One region of the Pseudoalteromonas sp. XMcav1-K genome, then DNA from elsewhere that is predicted to be linked to it. Evidence: predicted binding sites of a transcription regulator. Region 1 holds the regulator's gene; each other region holds the start of a gene.
The links. The regulator ArgR, encoded in region 1, controls arginine synthesis, uptake and breakdown. The targets are predictions, from matches to a motif close to ANTGAATANNTATTCANT.

Region 2: a site for ArgR is predicted at 2,164-2,181, ahead of gltB (glutamate synthase large subunit). Genes of this name have one in related genera too.
Region 3: a site for ArgR is predicted at 1,362-1,379, ahead of argC (N-acetyl-gamma-glutamyl-phosphate reductase). Genes of this name have one in related genera too.
Region 4: a site for ArgR is predicted at 1,932-1,949, ahead of ACHSBP_RS11470 (citrate synthase). Genes of this name have one in related genera too.

What each region holds. Positions count from the first base shown of each region.
Region 1 covers NZ_JBIPJE010000012.1:11,530-15,470, reverse strand. Annotated here, with positions in the region: gene ACHSBP_RS00450 (DUF885 domain-containing protein) at 1-8, shown strand, start outside; gene mdh (malate dehydrogenase) at 110-1,048, opposite strand; gene argR (transcriptional regulator ArgR) at 1,336-1,803, shown strand; gene ACHSBP_RS00435 (Dyp-type peroxidase) at 1,844-2,755, opposite strand; gene ACHSBP_RS00430 (ABC transporter ATP-binding protein) at 2,770-3,828, opposite strand; gene ACHSBP_RS00425 (iron ABC transporter permease) at 3,821-3,941, opposite strand, start outside.
Region 2 covers NZ_JBIPJE010000028.1:14,283-18,223, forward strand. Annotated here, with positions in the region: gene ACHSBP_RS03600 (Fe-Mn family superoxide dismutase) at 1-109, opposite strand, end outside; gene ACHSBP_RS03605 (Grx4 family monothiol glutaredoxin) at 604-936, shown strand; gene ACHSBP_RS03610 (substrate-binding periplasmic protein) at 1,013-1,912, shown strand; gene gltB (glutamate synthase large subunit) at 2,392-3,941, shown strand, end outside.
Region 3 covers NZ_JBIPJE010000051.1:43,335-47,275, reverse strand. Annotated here, with positions in the region: gene ACHSBP_RS20085 (GAF domain-containing protein) at 1-189, shown strand, start outside; gene argE (acetylornithine deacetylase) at 186-1,343, opposite strand; gene argC (N-acetyl-gamma-glutamyl-phosphate reductase) at 1,537-2,553, shown strand; gene argB (acetylglutamate kinase) at 2,546-3,307, shown strand; gene ACHSBP_RS20065 (ornithine carbamoyltransferase) at 3,316-3,941, shown strand, end outside.
Region 4 covers NZ_JBIPJE010000043.1:257,179-261,119, forward strand. Annotated here, with positions in the region: gene ACHSBP_RS11465 (aminotransferase class V-fold PLP-dependent enzyme) at 1-431, opposite strand, end outside; gene ACHSBP_RS11470 (citrate synthase) at 550-1,836, opposite strand; gene sdhC (succinate dehydrogenase, cytochrome b556 subunit) at 2,226-2,600, shown strand; gene sdhD (succinate dehydrogenase, hydrophobic membrane anchor protein) at 2,594-2,941, shown strand; gene sdhA (succinate dehydrogenase flavoprotein subunit) at 2,942-3,941, shown strand, end outside.

The DNA of each region.
Region 1 (3,941 bases):
AAGGTTAATGTTTCTTACCATGAAAAGGCGCAATAAGCGCCTTTTTTATTGATAGCTAAAAACAAAAAAGGCCGCAATTGCGGCCTTTTTTAATCTTTTCTCAACGCGATTAACCGTTGATGAAGTCGATACCTTCTTGAATGTCTTTGTTAAGCGTTTCAAGCATGTCGTTCTTTGCTTTCTCTTCGAATGCGCTAAGCTCACCGTAAGAAAGGATTTCTTCAACACCGTTTTTGCCTAAACGTACAGGGTGTGCGAAGTATGCAGCGTCACCACCGTCGATTGCAACGTATGCGTAGTCGATAACACCTTCTTCACCTTGTAAGCCTTTAACTAAAGACTGAGTGAAACGTGCAGCTGCTGCGCCCATTGAAAGTGTCGCTGAACCGCCCCCCGCTTTTGCGTTAACAACTTCAGTACCTGCGTTTTGAATACGTGGAGTAAGTGCTTCAACTTCTTCTGCTGTGAACTCAACACCTTCAACTTGTGAAAGAAGTGGAAGAATAGTTGTACCTGAGTGACCACCGATTACTGGTACTTTAACAGAAGCAACGTCTACGCCTTTAAGTTCAGCGATGAACGCTTCTGAACGGATAACGTCTAGCGTTGTAACACCGAATACACGGTTAGCTTCGTAAGTACCTGCCTTTTTGAATACTTCAGCAACGATTGGTACAGTGCCGTTTACAGGGTTAGTGATAACACCTACAAGCGCCTTAGGACAGTTTTTAACAATGCCTTCAGCAAGTGTTTTAACAATGCTTGCATTAACATTGAATAAGTCTGCTCGGTCCATACCCGGCTTACGTGGCATACCTGCTGGAATAATTACGATATCTGCGCCAGCAAGTGCTGCATCTAAATCGTCTTTACCAAAACCTTCAACTTTAACTGCAGTTGGGATATGTGATAGGTCAACAGCAACACCTGGAACAACTGGCGCTACATCGTATAACGATAGCTCAGAACCAGCTGGTAATTGTGTTTTAAGTAATAAAGAAAGGGCCTGGCCGATACCACCAGCTGCGCCTAAAACTGCAACTTTCATGTGAATTCTCCGTGATTAGAGGTAGGTATTTAAAAAAGTGCCATAAAGATAATGAAAAGTGCGCATAAAAACAAATAAAACAGGTATTTTTTATATAAATCTCGACCATAGTTGTAAACTTTATCCGACTAGATTAGTTGACAACGCTATCAATTAAAAAAATCGCGTTTTCATTGAGATTAATTCAACTCTAATTGAATTAAGATGACGATTTTATTAATGCATTTAACCCTAACTTGTGTAAAATTTAAGGTAACGTTCATCAATTGGTTAAACAGCCCGTTCACATGCAAATACAAGATAAACAAGAAGCGCTGGTTAAAGCGTTCAAAGCCCTTTTAAAAGAAGAAAACTTTGGTTCACAAGGCGAGATTGTTGATGCCTTAAAAGACATGGGTTTTGACAATATTAGTCAGAGCAAAGTGTCTCGCATGTTAAGTAAATTTGGTGCTGTACGTACACGTAATGCAAAACAAGAGATGGTGTATTGTTTACCTGCAGAAATGGGTGTACCGACAGCGAAAAGTCCGCTGCGCCAACTGGTAATTGATATTATGCATAACGAAATGATGATCATCATTCGTACCAGCCCAGGTGCTGCACAACTAATTGCACGTTTGCTTGATTCACTTGGCAAAGCAGACGGTGTGTTAGGCACTATTGCCGGTGATGATACGATTTTTATTGCGCCAGCAAAAATTTCAGAAATTGATGTCACGCTTGAACGCGTAAAAAACTTATTTGAAAACGTGTAACTCTATTTTTGAGAGTTCATCCTCATTGATGAACTCTCTGCTACCTTGCTAACTCCCTTAGCATATTCACTGATGGTGCAAAAAATGCCGCACCAAAATCACTTTTCGCAAACTCCAGCCACATATCTGGGCCATTATCATCAATGTAGCCTAAACGGTGTTTGAGAAGCGTTTGAAACGCATAGCCATTGTTTGCACAGCTAATAAATAAAAAGCCCTGTTGGTTAATATCAGCAAATGGCATGCCTTGATTTAAAAATAATGCATTGCCATGGTCATCGTAAAGCTCTGTACGAGCACTATGACTGTTTTCCGGAGCGCAGCTAACCGCTTGGTTAGAATTAGCCATTCGACCCATTACAATTTCTTGTTCAGCTTTTGAGATTTCTTGCCATGCCTTTAAATCATAACGATAACGCTGCACATGAATATAACTGCCTGCAGAAAATGCAACGTCTTCATCCCCCACTAAAGCAACAAGCTGCTTTTTGCGACCATGGGGATTGGCAACACCATAAATAAAGCCATTTAGGTCACGACCATCTAAATAATGAAAACACTTAACTTGGTCAATCAGCTCAATATCACCACTCAGTAATTCAATCACTTCCATCACAAACAAATGAACTACATCAAGACGATCTGCCCTAATTTGAATCATTAAATCTATTGGACGTGACGGCGTAGCATGCTCAATATGTTCAAATTGTGGAAAGCCTGCCAAGGTTTTTGGCATTTTACTGGGGTAAATATGTGGCCAGAATTGCGAACCTATCGCCACAACACACGACACAAGCGCTTCTGAAAATTCGTGATCAAACCGCTCTTGCATATCAATAATACTTGCCAATTTTTTCGACAAGCTGAGTTCTTGGCCATCTAATACATTTAAAAATAAATGCACACCATGTAAATTGGCTTCAGCACAAACTCCTGATTGCGCTTGTGGCATAGCGGGTTTCCTACTTAATTGTTATTAGTATAAGCGAAATAATTAACCAAATGCGGACGAACATCAATAGCTAATCGCTGACCATAAGCATAGCGCTGATGTTGCGCGCATGGAATTTCAAGTTCTTGTTGCCCTAGTTTTACACGACATAAATAGCGGTTACCAACAAAACGGCTCGCAACAAACTCGCCTACTCCTTGTTCGTTTTCGCTTAAAGTTAAATATTGAGGCTTTAAGTATATACAGCCTTTTCCTGACACTTCATTTTGGTCATTGGTAACAGGTTCAAGTGAAGTAATGGTACCAAACTCAGTTTTAAATTCAGTGCTCGATGTCGCTTCTGCATCGATAAAAATACCAGCACTTAAAAATGCCGCAACACCTTTTGTCGCAGGTTTGCGATAAAGTGCTTCTGCTGTGCCCAATTGTGCAATTTTGCCCTCTTCCATGATCGCCAATTTATCAGCAAAGGCAAAAGCTTCCTCTTTGGAATGGGTTACAAAAATAGCGGAAACTTGCTGATCTTTAATAATACGGCGAATATCATCAATTAATTGAAAGCGTACTTGGTGATCGATATTGGAAAATGGTTCATCAAGCAATAATAAACTCGGTTTATATGCCAGTGCGCGAGCAATGGCCACGCGCTGTTGCTGACCACCAGATAATTGGTGAGGATATCGCTCGGCAAATGCCTCTAGCTTAATCAGTGACAGCATTTCTTTAACACGCTCGTTGCGTACACTCGAGGATTCTTTGTGTAAGCCAAACGCAATGTTTTGCTCAACGGTTAAATGAGGAAACAACGCATAGTCTTGAAACATCATACCGATATTGCGCTCTTGTGGCGGCACATAAAGCGAATCACCGTTAACCGCAACTTGCGCAATCGAAATATCGCCTTTGCTAGGTTTCAACAAGCCAGCAATTGCTTTTAACGTGGTGGTTTTGCCACAGCCACTTGCACCGAGTAAACACACAATTTCATTGTCTTTTACCTGCAATGACAAATCTTTTAAGATCGGTTTGCCATTGTAGCTATATTCTAAATTGTTAATCGACAAATTACTCATGAGATGCTTTAGCTTCCATAGTGTTATTAACTAAATATAAAGGGATTAAACCGACAAGTACGATAAATAACGCCGACACTGAGGCAAGCTCAAGCTGCTCATCACTGACGTAT
Region 2 (3,941 bases), on a different contig from region 1:
CAACGTATGTGTTGTGGTGCTTACCGTGGTGGAACTCTAGTGTTTCTTTTGAGATATGCGGCTCAAGCGCATCGATTGCATATGGTAGTGACGGTAGTTCAAAAGCCATTTTATTTCTCCGTTGGCGTTAAAAAAGCGGACAACATTTTACATGAAGATGTCCGATATAAGTGTTAAACTATACCCGAGTATTTTACTCAAGTTTTTATAAACAGCAATGCTAGAAATAATTTGCGTTTATTTTATAAACAGTTAGTTACATTTTAACTGTTATTCAACGCGTCTAGCATAGTATTAACTTAAAGAAAATTCACCTATTGTGATAGGGTGCATTTAACTTTGTTGATATTTTTTCAGCTAGGTATTTGAGCTAAGGCCTAACGCGCGATTATCGGCTCGTTTTAACCGATGTAATTGATAATTTAGTGTGTGAGATGTGCATGGTCAAATGCCTGCCAATAGATGCGAATAGGCCTATTGGCATGTTGAAAAAGAGTAACAATCGACAATGAAACTGCGCTAGTGTGCCAAATAAGGCGAGTAAATCACTCGGTTGAATTGCTAAACAAAGATAAATTACGCCAAAAGGTGTCGAGGTAGTAAATGGAAACGTTAGACAAGATTAAGCAACAGATCGCAGAAAACTCAATTCTACTTTATATGAAGGGCTCTCCAAAATTACCGAGCTGTGGTTTTTCATCTCAAGCGTCACAAGCTTTAATGGCATGTGGTGAGCAATTTGCATACGTTGATATTCTTCAAAACCCTGATATCCGTGCAGAGTTGCCAGCTTATGCAAACTGGCCTACGTTCCCACAGTTATGGGTTGAAGGTGAGCTAATTGGTGGTTGTGACATTATTGTTGAAATGTTCCAACGCGGTGAACTACAACCTTTAATCACTGAAGTAGCCGCTAAAAATAAAGAAGCAGAATAATATTACGTTAAGTAGTAATTGATTTTGTGGTATTTTTGCTAAGCTTAAATCATTAGTATGATGTTTTAAGCTTAGTATGACTTTTCAACCTTATTATATTCCTCTCGTTGTTACGCTGTTTTTATTGAGTTTAGAGAGCGTTGCAAAATCATTTGAACTTTCATATCAACATCAGCAACAAACTAAAACGATCACCGTTAATCAGCCCTCTGCCAACCGTTTTGAAATAGCTCGTGAATTACCACAGCAATTAAGCTTAGTAACGCTTGATTGGCCGCCATACATTGACCGTAATTTATGTGACAAAGGTTGGGTATTTACACTTACCGCAGCGCTATTTAATGAACTTGGGTTTGGTATTAGTGTCGAGTTTTTTCCTTGGGCTCGCTCGGTACGCATGGCTGAATTAGGGCAGGCTGATATTTTGTTTCCAGAATACTTTATAGAAGTGACCGCCCCCAGTGATGTAATAGCTAATAGCTTTAGACGCAACAATTTAGCCTTATCGACTCCTTACGCAGGCGGCTTAATTGGGCTAATGAGCCGTGAAAATTATAAAGCAAAGTATGATGGCACTTTTCAGTCAATCCAAGGGGCACGAATTGGCGTTGTAAGAGGGTATCAAAATACCCCTGAGTTTGATAAGCACCTTGATCTTGGCTTTTTTAATGCAATTCAAGCGCGCGATGATCAACAAAACCTAAAACTCTTATTGGCGAGTCGGGTAGATTACATTGTTGCTGATCCCAATGTGGTCGATTACCTATTAAGTCACGACGAGCAAGGTGACAAAAATCAAATTAAATTCATTGAACCCGCCTTTCAATATAATGATTTTTACTATGCTATAAGTAAACGCAACGCAATGTGGCAATCGCTGCAAGTTAAAATTAATGCCAAGCTATCAGAGTTTGAGCAAGGCGGAACGATTAAAACCATTCAACAAAACGCTGGAAAGTGTGCGCCCGCAAACTAGCGTCCTGCCTGATGTACAAGATAATTCAAGTTTAAAAAGTGGGTTTTCGGTTAATTGGTATTACCATGAATAAATATTCAAAATCATGAATAGCTTACGTTTACGTAAACTACAGTTGAGAGTTGTTTTTATTTACATGGTGTTAATATGATACCGGTGTCAATAAGATCCTATAACCAAGATAACCCCAGTTTAGAGGCTTTTATCGGCAAATTTGTTGAATTTATGTATAAGTGAAAAATATTCAACAACCTGAATATGTATTCACAATTTGGTTGACTCTAACCAATATCTTGGTTAATTTTGAGAATCGCGCAAGTGAACACACGGCACGTACCAACATTAGCAACCTTTGTTTCGCGTTAACAAAATCGCTATTACTTATCGAACTGTCATAAAACTTCGATACGGTCATGCCAATACTTCCGTCAATCACAACTGTTTTGTTCACTTGAGCTGTAGCAAGGGAGGAGTCCAACATGTTATATGACTCGAGATTAGAAAAAGATAATTGCGGTTTTGGCCTTATCGCGCACATTGAAGGTCAGCCGAGTCACAAATTAGTTCGCACAGCGATCACTGGGTTAGACCGAATGCAACACCGCGGTGGTATTGCAGCAGATGGTAAAACCGGCGATGGCTGTGGGTTGTTATTGCAAAAACCAGACGGTTTCTTCCGTGCTGTTGCCGCTGAAAACGATTGGCACTTAGGTAAAAACTACGCTGTTGGTATGTTATTCCTAAGTCCTGATCCAGTTATCGCAGAGCACAACAAACAGATTATTAGTGAAGAACTAGAAAAAGAAACGCTAAAACTGGTTGGTTGGCGCGATGTGCCCGTTAATCCAGCAAGTCTAGGACCGATTGCGCTAGAACAATTACCGAATTTTCAACAGGTCTTTATTTCAGCGCCAGAAGGCTGGCGTCCAAAAGATTTAGAACGCCGTTTATACATCGCACGCCGTCGCATAGAAAAACAAATTAACGATGATCATTTTTATATTGCGAGCCTATCAGGCTTAGTATCGGTGTATAAAGGCTTAATGATGCCGGCAGATTTGCCGAATTTCTACCTTGACCTAGCCGATATGCGTATGGAATCTGCTATCTGCGTTTTCCACCAACGTTTTTCTACCAATACGCAACCGCGCTGGCCGTTGGCACAACCATTTAGATACCTTGCACACAACGGTGAAATTAATACTATCGAAGGTAACCGCCAGTGGGCAAGAGCGCGCGCATATAAGTTTTCGTCACCATTACTGCCTGACTTACAAAGCGCGGCACCATTTGTAAATGAATCGGGCTCAGACAGTTCAAGCCTAGATAATATGCTAGAGCTATTCTTAGCGGGTGGTATGGATATTTTCCGAGCGATGCGCATGCTAGTGCCACCTGCATGGCAGAAAAACCGAGCGATGGATGAAGACTTACGTGCTTTTTATGATTTTAACTCAATGCACATGGAGCCTTGGGATGGTCCTGCAGGGTTAGTAATGTCGGATGGCCGATTTGCCGCGTGTAACTTAGACCGAAACGGGTTACGTCCTGCGCGTTATGTAATTACTAAAGACAATCATATTACTTTAGCGTCAGAAGTTGGTATTTGGGATTACTCTGCTGACGAGGTTAAAGAAAAAGGCCGTGTTGGGCCGGGTGAATTACTCGTTATTGATACATTGCATGGCAAAGTATGGCAATCGTGCGAAATCGATGAAGATTTGAAAAAGCGTCATACCTACAAGCAGTGGTTAACTGAAAACGTAAAACGTTTAGTACCACTAGAGGAAATTGACGAGCAAGACCTTATCGGCCAACGTGAATACGACGATGATATGCTGGCGATTTACCACAAGCAGTTTGCTTACAGTAATGAAGAACTTGACCAAGTTATTCGCCCAATGGGTAACTCAGGCCAAGAAGCAACGGGGTCAATGGGCGATGACACGCCATTTGCCGTGCTGTCGTCACAATCGCGTTTAGTGTATGACTATTTCCGTCAAAAGTTTGCGCAGGTGACAAACCCGCC
Region 3 (3,941 bases), on a different contig from region 1:
GACAAACATAATACGCAAGAGCTACTTGATTGTTTGATTACGCAAATGAATGACGTTGATTTTGACGTGCACCATGATAGCCCTATTGAGTTAATAACAGGTGTCATCGACAGCTCACCATTTTGTGATATTGATGAGCTGATCTTTAACGCCTTTATTAAGCTGCATGAGCAAGGCGAGGGGCTTTAGAAACAGGATGCGACAATAAGCTTCTTAATCATCTCTTGGCTTGGTTTTATTTTTTCCATCGCTAAAAATTCATCGGGTTGGTGGGCTTGTTGTATTGAGCCTGGACCCATTACGATTGTTTCACAACCGAGTTGTTGTAAAAAAGGCGCTTCGGTGCAATAGTTTACTGCTTGTGCTTTTTCACCTGACAGTTTTTCAGCAAGTTTTACTAAACTGCTATCGGTGCTGCCTGAAAACGCGGGAATAGGTTCGTGCAAATCATGTACCGCCACCGCGTTTGGATATTGCTCATTTATCGGCGCTACCGCCAGCAACAGCATTGCTTGAAGTTCTGGAATACTAATGCCGGGAATTGGGCGCATATCAATATGTAACTCGCAACAACCACAAATGCGGTTGGCATTGTCACCACCATGGATGTGTCCAAGGTTTAAAGTTGGGTAGGGTATTTTAAAATCTGTTAGTGAATATTTATTCTTTATGTCTTCTTTTAGTTTTAATAGCTGGCTAATCACAAGCTGCATGACTTCTATCGCGTTTAAACCCGCATCAGGATCAGAGCTATGACCTGCTTTACCTGTTACACGAATTGCCGTCGACATATGTCCTTTATGAGTATAAACAGGCACCATGTCGGTAGGTTCACCAATAATACAACGAGCCGGCTTTAGTTTATTCTGTTTGGCGATTTCAATTGCGCCAGCCATTGTAGTTTCTTCATCTGCGGTCGCTAAAATTGTAATAGGCTGTTTTAGATTAGCGAGTCCAGTATCGTTATCTATTTCTTGTAATGCATTTAAAACAAAAGCAAAAAAGCCTTTCATATCGATACTGCCTAAGCCATAAAACTTATTGTCTTGTTCGCTTAATTTGAACGGGTCGAATTGCCAACGACTATCGTCAAATGGCACTGTGTCTGTATGTCCTGCCAGCATTAAACCGCCTTCACCCGTACCTAACTTTGCCGCTAAATTGTATTTTCCCAGATTATTATCAAGTTCTGTAATTTCGACTGCAAAGCCAAGTGATTCACACCAAGTTGCCAATAAATTGATGACTTCGCGGTTACTCATGTCGAGTGATGGCACCGTTGCGCTAATCGACGGTGCAGCAATAAGTGCACCATACATATCAAGAAAGTGTAATTGCGACATGATTACCTCAAAATATTTAATAAATAATTATGCAAAAAAGTTGAATATAAATTTACATTGGTTTATTCTGCATTTCAATTCATTATTTTGAAATAATTAGTACCGAGACTAACAGCATGCAGAACTCAATTTTACGACGATAACACTTTTTGAAAACTTGTCTTTATACCCTTAATAGTTTTTTGGAAAAAATATGAATATCGTTATCGTTGGTGCAAGCGGTTACTCAGGTGCTGAGCTTGCCAAATTAATCTCTCTACATAACTCACTAAAGTTAGTGGGTATGTATGTGTCTGAAAATAGCTTAGATAAAGGTAAATCGCTTGCTAGTCTTTATCCTGAACTAAATGGCATTGTTGCAGGTGAAATAGCGCCGTTAAATAGTGAGGCATTTTCAGTAATCGAACAAAATGCCGATGCCATTTGCCTATGCACAGAACATTCAGTCAGTGTCGAACTTGCCCCTCAGTTTTTAGCAATGGGCAAAAAAGTATTTGATTTATCTGGAGGCTTTCGTCTGTCATCAAATGATGACTATGAAACCTATTATGGCTTTAAACACACTAGCCCTGAGCTATTAGAACAAGCTGTTTATGGTCTTGTTGAATGGCAAAAAGATCAAATCAAAAATGCACAGTTAGTAGCAGTACCTGGTTGTTACCCAACCGCTGCGCTAAATGCGCTTAAACCATTAAAACAAGCCGGCTTACTTACTGATGATACTGTGATTATCAATGCGGTTTCTGGTGTTACTGGCGCTGGGCGTAAAGCCAATGTGGCAACGCATTTTTGCGAAGTGAGCTTAAAACCATACGGTTTATTTAATCATAGACATGGCCCTGAAATTGAAAAATACCTTGACCACAAGGTGTTGTTCACACCGCATTTAGGCAATTTTAAACGTGGTATTCTTGAAACTATTTATGTCAAAGTAAAACCAGGCACTACTGCAAAGCAAATAGCTGAGTCATATCAGGTGCTTGCTGATGAGCCTTTAATTCGCTTACTTGGCGATGTTATTCCATCAATTAAAGGTGTTGAGAACACGCCGTTTGTTGATATTGGTTGGCAGTTACAGGGTGACCAACTTATTGTTATTTCTGCGATTGATAATTTACTTAAAGGCGCGTCAGGCCAAGCACTGCAATGTATTAATTTAACTTTAGGACTGCCTGCTCATAGTGGCTTTCAAGGAGTGAATCATGGCTAATTGGGTAATTAAGCTAGGTGGCGCGGTATTAAATAATATTGATGCTGCAAAAGCGTTAATTGATGTGCTTCATCAAAAGCCAAAAGACAAATTTATTTTAGTGCATGGCGGTGGCTCATTAGTAGATAGCTGGTTAAGCGATGCGGGCTTTGTTACGTCAAAGCACCTTGGTCTGCGCATTAGTCCGCGTGAACAAATGCCTTACATTGTCGGTGCGCTTGCGGGTTGTGCAAATAAGCAATTAATGGGCGCGGCAATTAGTAATGGTTTTAAGCCTGTTGGTTTAAGCCTTTATGAAGCAGGTCTTGTTAGTGAGCAAAAGCTAAAAGCCCTTGGTCAAGTTGGTACTTGCATTGAAAACGATGCCAGTATTCTTAAATCGCTGCTAAATGCGGGATGTTTTCCGATTGTGAGTTCAATTGGTTTTGACTTAGAAGGCAATTGGTACAACGTAAACGCCGATGAAGCAGCAGCTGGTATCGCTCAATTGCTTGATGCGGAGCTTGTTTTTATGACAGATGTAGAAGCTGTATTAGATCACAAGCTTAATCCATTACATCAGTTATCAAGTGCTGATATCAGCACATTAATCGAAGAGGGAGTCATTAAAGGCGGCATGCAGGTAAAAGTAAATACCAGCTTGCAAGCTGCTCAACATTTACGACGTGGCGTGTATATCTCGAGCTGGCAAAAGCCAGATAACTTAATCGCATTGCTCAATGGTGAGCATGTGGGAACCAAGATTACGCCATAGGAAAAACAATGACTCAACAATTTATTACGGGCTTAGAGCTAAACAAAGAAGCCAACTTAAAATTACTTAACTTAGCATTACAAATTAAAAATAACCCAATGGATTTTGCCGATGCTCTTAAAGGGAAATCGGTTGTTACGCTATTTGAAAAACCAAGTTTACGTACTCGCCTGTCGTTTGATATCGGCATTAACAAACTCGGTGGTCATGCGGTTTATCTTGACCAGCAAAACGGTGCTATGGGGCAACGTGAATCGGTAAAAGATTTTGCCTTGAATATTTCGACGTGGGCGGATGGCATTGTGGCGCGTGTAATGGCACATAGCACATTAACTACGCTTAGCGAATTTTCTTCTGTGCCGGTTGTAAATAGTTTGTGTGATTTATATCACCCGTGCCAAGCACTCGCTGACTTTTTGACATTGACTGAAATTTACGGCGACGTAAGCCAACTAAAATTGGCCTATTTAGGTGAAGGTAACAATGTCACGCACTCACTGATGCTGTTAGCAGCAAGCTTAGGTACTGACTTTGTTGCGGTATGCCCTAAAGGCGCATCACCTGATGCACAAATTGTAAAACAAGCTGAAGCAATCGCAGCACAAAATGGTGCATCGGTCTCGGTAAGTGACCG
Region 4 (3,941 bases), on a different contig from region 1:
ACACCATTTCCATCGACTGGTAGAATGTGAAGCTTTGCACCCTTGCGTTTACACAGCGTTTGCCAAGGCACAATATTGGCGTGGTGTTCAAGCGCCGAAATAATAATAACATCATCTTTTTCGATATGTGCATCAATTGAACTGGCAACCAGATTTATCGCTTCGGTTGCGCCTTTGGTCCAAACAATTTGTTCCGCTGTTACCTGACAATAGTGTGCTAATTTTGTCCGTGCTTGCTCATATAAGGCGGTAGTGTTTGACGCAAACTCACTGACGCCTCTATGCACATTGGCATTGTGGTATGTATAAAAATCGGTAATTGCATCAATCACGTTCTGAGGTTTTTGTGTAGTTGCACCATTATCTAAATAAACAAATTCAGTGTGTTTAAAAAATGGAAAATGAGAACGGATTTTTTGATTATCTAACATAGTGCCACCTGAGAATGCGAGCGGCGATTTTAATGAAATACACTAATTTTCGCAATTATTGACGGGATTTAGACATTAAAAAAGCCGCAAGTAGCGGCTTTTTTAAACTCAAAGAGGATTAACGAGACGTTACGTCTTTATAATCACGCTTTGTTTCACCAGTGTATAACTGACGAGGACGACCGATCTTCTGACCAGGTTGAGATAACATCTCATCCCAGTGTGAGATCCAACCAACGGTACGTGACATTGCAAAGATTACAGTGAACATGCTTGTTGGAATACCAATCGCTTTAAGAATGATACCTGAGTAGAAATCTACGTTAGGGTAAAGTTTCTTCTCGATGAAGTATGGGTCTTCTAGTGCGATTTGCTCTAAACGCATTGCTACGTCTAGTAGTGGATCTTCAATGTTTAGTTCTTTAAGTACTTCGTGACACGTTTCACGCATTACTGTTGCACGTGGGTCGAAGTTCTTGTAAACACGGTGACCAAAGCCCATTAGACGGAATGGGTCGTTCTTATCTTTTGCTTTCGCAACGTATTCATCGATGCGGTCTACTGAACCGATTTCTTCTAACATTGTTAGACATGCTTCGTTAGCACCACCGTGCGCAGGGCCCCAAAGTGATGCAATACCAGCAGAGATACATGCATACGGGTTAGCGCCTGAAGAACCAGCTAAACGTACAGTCGATGTTGACGCGTTTTGTTCGTGATCCGCGTGAAGCATGAAGATGCGGTCCATTGCTTTTGCAAGAACAGGGCTTACTTCATATTTTTCAGCAGGTACAGAGAACATCATGTGTAAGAAGTTTTCTGCATAGCTTAAATCGTTGCGTGGGTATACGAACGGCTGACCGATGTTGTACTTGTAACACATCGCCGCAATTGTTGGTAACTTAGCAATTAGACGAACAGCACTACGATGACGTTGAGCTGGATCTGTGATGTCTAAATCTTTGTGGTAGAAAGAAGAAAGTGCACCAACAACACCACATAGCATTGCCATTGGGTGTGAATCTACACGGAAACCTTGGAAGAAAGCACCAATTTTTTCGTGAAGCATAGTGTTAGTTGTGATTTCGTTTTCAAAACCAGCTAACTGCTCGGCATTTGGTAACTCACCATTTAATAGTAAGTAACATAGTTCGATATAGTTTGATTGTTCAGCTAAATCGTCAATTGCGTAGCCGCGGTGTAATAAAACACCTTTAGCGCCATCAATGTACGTGATAGCTGATTCACATGAACCAGTAGACATGAAACCCGGGTCGAACGTGAAGTAACCATGGCTGCCTAGGGTACGAACGTCGATAACGTCCTGACCAGCTGTGCCAGAGTAAATAGGAAGTTCGATAGGATCTAGCCCATCAATATGGACCGTGGCTTTTTTGTCTGCCATCTAATTATCTCCTTTAAATATAACAAACCAGTTTGTTATTTTTGATACGGATGTTAAGCAAATTCTATCTATTCTAACTTATAAATAGGGAAGAAAGTCAATTTAAATGCATCAATTGATGATAACTATTCTTCGATCGAATAAATATTATACCAATGGCTACTTCGCAAGCACCTCTTATTAAACAAGAATTGTAATAGGCCATATGGTCTTATATACTGTGGTAGGCATTCTAAAACGTGAATGCCTTTCGTCTGGAGCGAATGCTGTTTTTTCATACTGCGACTCGTCATCGCTGTGTGGCAAATTTCGCTTTGATGGTTCCACCAATATTTTGGTGGGTTATAACAACAATAGTTGGACTCCTTAGAGTCAATGGGCAAGTAACAGTGAAAAAGCAAAGACCTGTAAATCTAGATTTATCTACTATCTCGATGCCAGCAACTGCTAAAGCTTCAATTCTGCACCGTATTTCTGGTGTGGCGTTGTTCTTCGCTTTATCTTTTGTAATTTGGGCATGGTCTGAATCACTTTCTTCTCCTCAAGGTTTTGAATTCGTCAAGAGCCTGTTTACCGGGTTCATTGCCAAATTCATTGCATGGGGTGCGGTAATCGCGCTTCTATATCACTTAGTTGCAGGTGTACGTCACCTTCTAATGGATATGGGTCGTTTTGAAGAATTAGGTTCAGGTAACGCAAGTGCTAAGTTTGTAATGGCACTATGGGTTGTATTAGCCGTGTTAGCAGGAGTATGGATATGGTAGTTAATCAAGCATCTCTAAAACGCGACGGTGTACAAGATTTTGTATCATTACGTGCAACAGCACTTGTATTAGCGTCATATGCTCTGTTTATCTTAGGGTATTTTCTTACTACTCCAACTGTAACGTTTGAAGCGTGGCAGGGATTATTTTCTAACTTAGCAGTAAAAGTGTATACCTTAGCTGCGCTAGTTTGCATGATGGTTCATACCCGTATTGGTTTGTGGCAAGTTCTAACTGACTATGTTAAGAACGCTAAATTGCGCGCAATCCTAGGCTTTTTCCTAAACCTGATGGCTTTTGCATATGTAGCTGTTGGTTTCTTTGTTCTTTGGAGTGTGTAAGTGGCTATTTCAACAAGAGAATTTGACGCTGTAGTAATTGGTGCCGGTGGTGCGGGTATGCGTGCTGCACTGGCTATCAGTGAATCAGGTAAAACTTGTGCACTTATTTCTAAAGTATTCCCAACCCGTTCTCATACGGTGTCTGCACAAGGTGGTATCACAGTTGCTTTAGGTAATTCCCACGAAGATAACTGGGAATGGCACATGTACGATACGGTAAAAGGTTCTGATTACATCGGTGACCAAGACGCGATTGAATACATGACCAAAACAGGTCCTGAAGCAATTACAGAATTAGAAAACATGGGTTTACCATTTTCACGTTTTGAAAATGGCCGTGTTTACCAACGTCCTTTCGGTGGTCAATCGAAAAACTTTGGTGGTGAACAAGCTGCACGTACTGCAGCAGCAGCTGACCGTACTGGTCACGCGCTTCTTCACTGCCTATACCAACAAAACGTTAAAAACAAAACAAATGTGTTCTCTGAATGGTACGCATTAGACCTTGTTAAAAACGACAAGGGTGACGTTGTTGGTTGTACTGCTATTGATATCGAAAGCGGCGAAGTAGTTTACTTCAAATCTAAAGCGGTTGTTTTAGCAACTGGCGGTGCAGGTCGTATCTTCGCATCTACAACAAACGCGCACATTAACACAGGTGACGGTGTTGGTATGGCAACACGTGCTGGCATTTCAATGCAAGACATGGAAATGTGGCAGTTCCACCCAACGGGTATTGCAGGTGCAGGTACACTAGTTACAGAAGGTTGTCGTGGTGAAGGTGGTTATCTTCTAAATAAAGACGGCGAACGCTTCATGGAACGTTACGCACCAAACGCTAAAGACTTAGCGGGTCGTGACGTTGTTGCTCGTGCAATGATGACAGAAATCCGTGAAGGCCGCGGTTGTGAAGGCCCATGGGGTACGCACATCAAACTTAAGTTAGATCACTTAGGTGCTGAGATGCTAAACCTACGTCTTCCAGGTGTTTGTGACCTTT